3 regions of the Shewanella sp. 8A genome follow, and region 1 is predicted to be linked to each of the others. Evidence: predicted binding sites of a transcription regulator. Region 1 holds the regulator's gene; each other region holds the start of a gene.
What was found. Region 1 encodes NrdR, which represses ribonucleotide reductase genes. Its sites were predicted from a motif close to AAACACNANATNTNGTGTTT; they were not measured.
Positions count from the first base shown of each region.

Region 2: nrdD (anaerobic ribonucleoside-triphosphate reductase) is a predicted target of NrdR. The motif match lies at 1,251-1,270, and genes of this name have one in related genera.
Region 3: nrdA (class 1a ribonucleoside-diphosphate reductase subunit alpha) is a predicted target of NrdR. The motif match lies at 1,469-1,488, and genes of this name have one in related genera.

Region 1 covers NZ_JAMDJP010000018.1:16,843-20,058, reverse strand. Annotated here, with positions in the region: gene glyA (serine hydroxymethyltransferase) at 1-1,117, shown strand, start outside; gene nrdR (transcriptional regulator NrdR) at 1,328-1,777, shown strand; gene ribD (bifunctional diaminohydroxyphosphoribosylaminopyrimidine deaminase/5-amino-6-(5-phosphoribosylamino)uracil reductase RibD) at 1,876-3,021, shown strand; gene M0413_RS14530 (riboflavin synthase) at 3,029-3,216, shown strand, end outside.
Region 2 covers NZ_JAMDJP010000033.1:17,960-21,175, reverse strand. Annotated here, with positions in the region: gene nrdD (anaerobic ribonucleoside-triphosphate reductase) at 1-1,220, opposite strand, end outside; gene M0413_RS18925 (hypothetical protein) at 1,524-2,204, opposite strand; gene rssA (patatin-like phospholipase RssA) at 2,317-3,216, opposite strand, start outside.
Region 3 covers NZ_JAMDJP010000014.1:83,586-86,801, reverse strand. Annotated here, with positions in the region: gene ubiG (bifunctional 2-polyprenyl-6-hydroxyphenol methylase/3-demethylubiquinol 3-O-methyltransferase UbiG) at 1-520, shown strand, start outside; gene M0413_RS12690 (HAD family hydrolase) at 522-1,196, shown strand; gene nrdA (class 1a ribonucleoside-diphosphate reductase subunit alpha) at 1,642-3,216, shown strand, end outside.

The DNA of each region.
Region 1 (3,216 bases):
GCAAGGTTCACAACTAACCAATAAGTACGCCGAAGGCTATCCAGGCAAGCGTTACTACGGTGGTTGTGAGTATGTGGACGTAGTTGAAACCTTAGCGATTGAGCGTGCAAAACAACTGTTTGGTGCGACCTACGCAAACGTGCAACCTCACTCAGGTTCTCAAGCAAACAGCGCCGTTTACATGGCATTGTTAAAACCAGGCGATACCGTTTTAGGTATGAACCTCGCTCACGGTGGTCACTTGACCCACGGTTCACCTGTTAACTTCTCCGGTAGACTGTACAACATCATTCCTTACGGCATCGATGAATCAGGCAAAATTGACTACGACGAAATGGAACGTCTGGCGGTTGAACATAAGCCTAAGATGATGATCGGTGGTTTCTCTGCTTATTCAGGTATCGTTGACTGGGCAAGAATGCGCGAAATCGCAGACAAAATCGGTGCTTATCTGTTTGTCGACATGGCACACGTTGCGGGTCTTATCGCCGCTGGCGTGTATCCAAACCCAGTGCCACACGCGCACGTTGTGACCTCAACCACTCACAAGACCTTAGCTGGCCCTCGTGGTGGTATTATTCTGTCTGCTGCCGATGATGAAGAGTTATACAAAAAGCTGAACTCTGCGGTATTCCCAGGCGGTCAAGGCGGTCCTTTGATGCACGTTATCGCGGGTAAAGCGGTCGCCTTCAAAGAAGCTTTAGAGCCAGAGTTTAAAGCTTACCAACAACAAGTGGTTAAGAACGCTAAAGCCATGGTTGAAGTGTTCTTAGAACGCGGTTACAAAATCGTTTCAGGCGGTACTGACAACCACTTAATGCTGGTGGACTTAATTGGTCGCGACTTAACCGGTAAAGAAGCCGATGCCGCGTTAGGTAGCGCGAACATCACAGTAAACAAAAACTCTGTGCCAAACGATCCACGCTCTCCATTCGTGACCTCTGGTGTACGTATCGGTACGCCTGCGATCACTCGCCGTGGCTTTAAAGAAGCTGAAGCGAAAGAGTTAACCAGTTGGATCTGTGACATCCTCGACGATGCCCACAATCCAGCGGTCATCGAGCGCGTAAAAGGCCAAGTATTGGCTCTGTGCGCCCGTTTCCCTGTTTACGGTTAATTAGTTAATTTATCCAGATATGGCGGCTGAGTTCACAACTGCTTAGGGTGTCACTCTTAGGTGGTTAACCTCAGCCGATAAATAGGATAAAATCCCATGGCCGCATTAAGCGGCCATTTTTATTGCTAAAATCGTAGACTTAAACCCGCTCGGTTTAAGCGAGAAACAGCGAAAGCCATAGGCTTTATTCCATTCACGGCAGGAGGCTCAATGCATTGTCCATTTTGCAGCGCGACAGATACTAAGGTGATCGATTCCCGATTAGTGGCGGAAGGCCATCAAGTGCGTCGTCGCCGAGAATGCACCGAATGCCACGAACGATTTACCACTTTCGAAGGGGCCGAATTAGTGATGCCACGGGTGATTAAACGTGATGGCACGCGTCAACCCTTTGATGAAGAAAAGCTGCAAGCAGGTATGTTACGCGCGGTCGAAAAACGCCCCGTGTCCATGGATGAAATCGAGCAGGCCTTAAGTAAAATCAAGTCAACGCTGCGGGCGACTGGCGAGCGTGAAGTGCCATCCGAGATGATAGGCAATTTGATGATGGAACAGTTAATGAGCCTAGACAAGGTTGCCTATATTCGTTTTGCCTCGGTTTATCGCGCCTTTGAAGACGTCTCCGAATTTGGTGAGGCGATTGCGAAACTGCAAAAGTAACGTGGGTTCTCTTAAGTTAGTGCTTAGGTTCGTGCTTAGGTTAGTGCCTCGTTTTGCGCCGCATTCGGCACGCTTCCTCAAGATTTCATAGGGTTTATATGAATTGGTCAGAACTCGACAACCAGATGATGAGCCGAGCCATACAACTGGCTCACAAAGGATTTTATACCACTCGCCCCAATCCCAGTGTGGGCTGCGTTATCATAAAAGATAACCAGATTGTCGGTGAAGGTTATCATCAAAAAGCTGGCGAGCCCCACGCCGAGGTGCATGCACTGCGCATGGCTGGCGAGCTTGCCCGTGGCGCGACCGCTTATGTCACCTTAGAACCTTGTAGCCATTATGGCCGCACACCGCCGTGCGCCTTAGCGTTGATCAATATCGGTATTAAACGTGTAGTCGTTGCGGTGGAAGATCCTAATCCGCAGGTCGGCGGGCGCGGTATTCAAATGCTGCGCGATGCGGGTATTCAAGTGGATGTGGGATTACATCGCGATGAGGCCTATGCCTTAAATCTTGGTTTTATGAAGCGCATGGAGTCGGGTCTACCTTGGGTGACGGTCAAACTGGCCGCGAGTCTCGATGGTAAAACCGCGTTATCAAACGGGGTGTCCAAATGGATTACAGGCCCCGAAGCGCGCCGCGATGTGCAGCGTTTACGTTTGCGCGCCTGCGCCATAGTGACTGGGATTGAAACCATATTGGCCGATGACCCATCCCTAAATGTGCGCTACTCAGAGCTTGGTAGTCTTACCTCGCAATTGAGTGAAGCGCAGGTTTTACAACCGCTGCGAGTGGTTTTAGACAGTCGTGCCCGTATGCCGATTACGGCAGCCTTGTTTACAATTGAATCACCGATTTTATTAGTCTCGACAGTGAGCTATTCGTCAGACTTTACGGCGCAATTACCCGCCCATGTGACTTGTCTTCAATTACCGGCGATTGATGGTCGAATCTCCTTAGCTGCACTATTAAGCTATTTAGGCAAAAGCTGTAATCAGGTGCTTATCGAAGCGGGCGCGACCTTAGCGGGTGCCTTTATCGGTGCGGGATTAGCTGATGAGTTAGTGCTATATCAAGCGATGAAAATCCTTGGGGCACAGGGACGTAATCTACTCGAACTACCCGATTATCAAATGATGGCCGATATTCCGACCCTCAAACTGGTCGATGAGCGTAAAGTGGGCGCGGATACGCGTTTCACCTTGAGGCTCAAGTCCAATCCATCTTTAGCGAATAAGTGAGTTAACCATGTTTACTGGGATTATTGAGGCCGTTGGCACGCTGCGAAAGCTTGAACGCAAAGGCGATGATATTCGTTTGACGGTCGCCAGTGGCAAACTGGATTTAAGCGATGTGCGTTTAGGCGACAGTATCGCCACCAATGGTGTGTGTTTGACTGTGGTGCAACAATTAGCCGATGGCTATGTGGCGGATGT
Region 2 (3,216 bases), on a different contig from region 1:
ACAACGCCAAGGTTATTGCGGCCTTCATGGACGAGTTCACCATTTTCTTTATAGGAACCTAAAAAGCTGCGGCAACCCATAGGCGTTTTAAACGAACCCGTCACTTTTTCCACTTGCTCATAGTTCAAAATATCTGGATACATGCGCATACTGGCGCATTTAAGGGCCATTTGTTTTACATCGTAATTGCAATCACCGACTTTGTGGTTAATACCATCACGGATGGCAAACACCAATTTAGGGAACACCGCTGTTTTACGATTTTTACCTAACCCCGCCATGCGTACTTTCAGCATCGATTGTTGAATTAAACGCGACTCCCACGAAGTACCTAGACCGAAACCAAAGGTCACAAACGGGGTTTGTCCATTAGCGGTATGTAAGGTATTCACCTCATATTCAAGGGATTGGAAAGCATCGTGGCATTCTTTTTCAGTCTGAGCAGTGGCATAGGCTTTAGCATCTTTAATCTGCCAGTTCAGTGCCACTTGATAATGTTTGTCATAACTCTTGGCCACAAAAGGCGCTAACACTTCATCAATACGATTAATCGTGGTGCCGCCATAGATATGGCTTGCCACTTGGGCAATAATTTGCGCCGTCACGGCCGTAGCGGTAGAGATCGATTTTGGGGTCTCAATTTCGGCATTGCCCATCTTAAAGCCATGGGTCAACATGCCTGCCAAATCAATCAACATACAGTTAAACATCGGGAAAAAGGGCGAGTAATCAAGATCGTGATAGTGGATCTCACCGATTTCGTGCGCAGCCACCACATCCTTAGGCAGAATATGGCTCTTGGCATAATGTTTAGCCACGATGCCCGCCAGCAGATCCCGTTGAGTTGGGATCACTTTAGAGTCTTTATTGGCGTTTTCATTTAACAGTGCGGCATTGCTCTGCTCGACTAAACCACGGATTTCAAGATTGAGCTTACTGGTAGCATCGCGGCAAATGTCTCTGTCGTGACGATATTCAATATAGACCCGTGCCAATGATTTATAAGGGCCTTCCATCAATAGGTTTTCAACCGCATCCTGTAGATGGTGGATTTCAACTTCTGCCATATTCGCCACTCGTTCTCTCACACAAGCGGCTACCGTCGCGGCATAATCTGCGTCCTCTATCCCAACCGAGTTTGCAGCAGCGACCACTGCATCTCTTATCCTTGTTTCATCAAAAGGTGTGCGGCAACCATCCCGCTTGATCACGACTGGCATTGTTTAATTCCTCTCCATCCCGATTAAAATTAACACTATATATAGTGATTAAATAATCTATCAACACAATATGTAGGCAATTAAGCGGCATCGACACCTAAAATTCCATGATCCAGATCATGATTTATCGGATGGATAAAAAGAACAAATAAGAACTGCTGCCAAACCCAATGATCTCAGTTTTAGGCCTTGACCTTGATGCTAAAGCAAGATAGTAGACGCAGGAAATGGCGCTAATAATGACAAAAGACTCTGACCCAAAAGCCAAAGTCTATTGTTTTTGAAAGAATATTGTAAATAAGACTAGCGCTTAGCTAAGGCAAGATAACTGCTCAATTGTCCCAACGCCGATTGCTGCATCCCCATGGATGAAGCCACCTGCATCGTTGATTTAAGTCCCTGCCATAACTGTTTTTGACTATCGCTCATGGTGGGGTTGCTATTCAAATAATCCGTTAATTGACCAAACACTTTAGTCGCCTTTTGTGCCAGCACTGGCGACTGGGCATCATCCATGTTTTTTAACACATTTTTAGCATCTACTAACGTGTTGATCATCGGGCTATTAGGCGATTTTTCAGCCAAAGACTTTAGCTCATCATCGATAAAATCCTGCAAAGACTGCTTATTGGTACTTTGGCTTGGCAAACTAATGCCGTTTTGCGAGAGCCGTTCCACCTGTGCATCGGAAAGAATACCGTCTTTTTGTAACCGCGAGACTAAAGCGGGTATCTCAGCCACACTAAATTTGCCATCAGCAAAAAAGTCTTTCGACATGGCCTGAATTTTTTGTGCTCGCAGTGCCCGTGGTGACAGCGCTATCTCCTCACTCGGTTTAGTATCAACCTTAGGGGGTTCTTTGGCTGAGGAGTTTGACTCCGTACTCGATTCAGTTTTACCTGTCTCCGTCTTTTTGCTATTCAGGCCATAAGCTTCAGCGGCACTGCTACGATTTAGATTAAGGGCATTTAAAAGAGAATTCATCGTCAATAATTCGGCGTCTAATACTGATTAATGGTGTTAAAGCAAAAACTAAGCCAATCAAGCAGTAAGTAGTGTCACATCGTAATTAACAGATAAATTCATCCTGACATTTTTAGCCTTTCCAGATCGCAGCTTCAATTAAATGTGCCACTTTTGCCACGGCAGCTTCACCTGCTGCAATGGCTTCAGCTGCTCGGTGGAACTCCATGGTGCCGATATTCGCGACTTCGGGTACAACACAGATATCGGGAGGGTCACCCATTAAACGCGCCCGTTTATGCCGCTGCTCTAAAATACTCATCGACTGGGACATCACCGCAATCATACCGGGATTAGATTTAGTCCCTAGGGAAAACTTATCGGTTAAGCTACCGACATATTCTCGCCCGCGGGCGAATAAATCCATAAAACCCGTTTCTTGGCGCGCGGGCATTTGGGTTTCATCTTTAGATGCCCGATGGCTGGTCATATTAACGGGTAAAACTTGTAATCGACCGGTATGAAAACCTTGTAAATCAACGGCAATGACAATATCTACCCCCATAGCACGGCTCACCGAAACGGGGACAGGATTAACAACTGCACCATCCACCAACCAACGCTCACCTTGACGGACAGGCGCTAATATCCCAGGCATAGAGCAAGAGGCCCGTACGGCTTGGCGTAAATCACCATGGCGAAACCAGATTTCCTGACCTGAATACAGATCCGTAGCAATGGCCGCAAAGGGACGCTCTAAATCCTCGATATTGATATCACCAATCCGCGATTGCAGCACATCGAATACTTTTTCGCCGCCAATTAGCCCACCTTTACGCCAACGAATGTCCATCAGTCCCAACACATCCCAACTAGAGAAGCTGCGCACCCACTCTTCAAGTTCCGCTAAATGATTATGAGCATAAGCAGCGCCAACAAGGGCGCCGATTGAGCATCCAGCGACCTTATCGGGTTTAATTCCCATGGCGGCGAGTCCATTGAGTACGCCAATATGCGCCCAACCTTTGGCTGC
Region 3 (3,216 bases), on a different contig from region 1:
TTTATCCGAAAGCATGGCGCGCATCGGTGCAGTGGTTGATGGTCTTGATATGGGTGAAGAACCGTTAGAAGTTGCACGCTTGCATGCGCTGGAAACCGGTGTGAGCATCAATTACGTGAAAAACACCGCCGAGGCTCATAGGGAAGATCACCGCGAATACTATGATGTGGTGACCTGCATGGAGATGCTCGAACACGTACCCAATCCCCAATCAGTGATCCAAGCCTGCTGCGATATGGTAAAACCCGGTGGTTTTGTGTTTTTTTCCACGATTAATCGCAATGTTAAATCCTTTGTCGAAACCATTATCGGTGCTGAATATCTACTGAAGATGTTACCGATTGGCACTCATGATCATAATAAGTTTATTAAACCTTCCGAATTGATTGAGTTAGTCGATAACACCGACCTCATCTGTAAAGACGCCCTTGGGATCACTTATAACCCGTTAACAGGGATTTTTAAGTACACATCTAAGGTCGATGTAAACTATATGATTGCAACGCAAAAGGCAGATTAAGATGAGTTTAGCTGAGGTTAAAGGGGTCTTATTCGACCTTGATGGTACTCTTGCCGATACCGCGCCGGATCTGGTTCAGGCCCTTAACCTCAGTTTGTCTGATGTCGGTATTGCAGCAAAACCCTTTGCAGACATGCGTAGCGCCGCCTCCCATGGCAGCTTTGCCTTAGTCGATGCGGCCATTCCAGGCGCAGATGAGGTGCTACGCACCCAAGTCCAGCAAGGACTCCTTGCCCACTATCAAAGGATCAATGGCGACCATTGCCAATTGTTTGAAGGTATTTCCCCACTGCTTGACTGGCTCGAGTTATGCCGCGTGCCATTTGGGGTCATCACCAATAAACCTGCCCGTTTTACTCGTCCCCTGTTACATAAGCTTAAGCTCAGCTCGCGTATGCCGGTAATGATCAGCGGCGATTCGACCCGTTACCCTAAGCCCCATACCGCACCTATGCTATTGGGCGCGCAGCAGTTGCAGTGCAAGCCACAGCAAATCCTTTATTTAGGCGATGCCGAGCGGGATTTACTCGCAGCCCAAGCGGCGGGCATGCTCGGCGGTGTAGCGCTGTGGGGATATTTGGGCGAGGACGATACACCCGATGCATGGCCTGCCTATGCACAGTTTACGACGCCTTCGAATTTACATTCGGCACTAAGCCAAGCGTTAACAAAATAAGCACGAATCAGGATTCGTGCTGATAGCTATTAATAGAATTAACGCTATGGGTCAATCCCCGCGATCGTGATCGCTGCTTATTTTAGCGATCGATCACACTGCGGGATCGGAATAAAAATTCGCCATATCAGACGCACGCTAATCTCAATTTGAGCTACAGGGTTAGTCATTACTAACGCATTTTTTTATCCTCAAGATATCCACAAGATACCCCCTAAATTGAGACTTGCAAATAATAGCAAACCTCACTATCTTGTATCTCAGATTATTTAAAACACCATATCTTGTGTATAGGTAGCAATCAGACACACTAGAAGTTCCCCGCTAAATCGACTATTTTCACCATAGTCAACAGTATTAAGGGTTTTCAGGTTGATTGTTTTACAAGGAAACGTACGGTGACTTAGTTCACCTGAACAGATATCAGAACCAAGGCCTCTCTTCAATGAATAGCAATATGACAGTTACAAAACGCTGTGGTGCACGTGAGACAATTGATCTCGACAAAATACACCGCGTAATTACTTGGGCAGCCAAGGGATTAAAAAACGTTTCTGTTTCTGAAGTTGAACTTCGCACGCATTTACAGTTTTTCGATGGGATCCCAACCGAAGCTATCCACGAAACGATCATCAAATCTGCGGCGGATTTAATTTCCCCTGAGTCACCCGATTATCAGTTTCTGGCTGCGCGTTTAGCCGTATTCCATTTGCGTAAGAAGGCTTTTGGTCAGTTCGAGCCGCCCAAGTTATATGACCATGTCACTAAGCTGGTAGAGCTGGGTAAGTATGATATGCATATTCTGCAGGATTACACCCGCGAAGAACTCGATATTATGGACACTTATATCGACCATTGGCGCGATATGAACTTCTCTTACGCAGCCGTTAAACAGCTTGAAGGTAAATATCTGGTTCAAAACCGCGTCACCCACGAGATTTATGAGAGCGCCCAGTTCCTCTACATTCTGGTGGCGGCCTGTTTGTTTGCCCGCTATCCAAAAGCTACGCGTCTGCAATACGTCAAAGATTTTTACGATGCGGTATCGACTTTTAAGATTTCACTACCAACGCCTATCATGGCGGGAGTGCGTACCCCGACTCGTCAGTTTAGCTCATGCGTACTGATTGAATGTGGCGATAGCTTGGATTCAATCAACGCGACAGCATCATCTATCGTAAAATACGTAAGCCAACGCGCTGGTATCGGTATCAACGCCGGTCGTATCCGTGCATTAGGAAGCCCAATCCGTGGTGGCGAAGCCTTCCACACGGGTTGCTTACCTTTCTACAAGTATTTCCAAACTGCGGTGAAATCGTGCTCGCAAGGCGGCGTGCGCGGCGGTGCAGCAACCCTCTTCTATCCTATTTGGCACTTAGAAGTTGAATCGCTGCTAGTACTGAAAAATAACCGTGGCGTTGAAGATAACCGTATCCGTCATTTAGACTACGGCGTGCAACTGAATAAACTGATGTATCAACGTCTGATCAAAGGCGAAAATATCAGCCTGTTCAGCCCATCGGACGTACCCGGTCTTTACGATGCCTTCTTTGAAGATCAAGCCGAATTTGAGCGTTTATATCTGCAATATGAGCAAGACAGCAGCATTCGCAAAAAGACATTAAAAGCGGTGGATCTGTTCTCACTGATGATGCAAGAACGTGCTTCAACGGGCCGTATCTACATTCAAAACGTGGATCACTGTAACACCCACAGTCCATTTGACTCAAAAGTTGCACCGATCAGACAGTCTAACCTCTGCCTTGAAATCGCGCTGCCGACTAAGCCATTGAATAACATTGACGATCCAAACGGCGAAATCGCCCTTTGTACACTGTCGGCATTAAACCTGGGGACAATTACCGATTTAGCGGAATTGGAGCCATTAGCTGATTTAGCCGTGCGGGCCTTAGATAACCTGCTGGATTACCAAGATTATCCAATCAAAGCGGCGCAGATTTCGTCGATGAACCGTCGTACCTTAGGGATTGGTGTTATCAACTTCGCTAACTATTTAGCG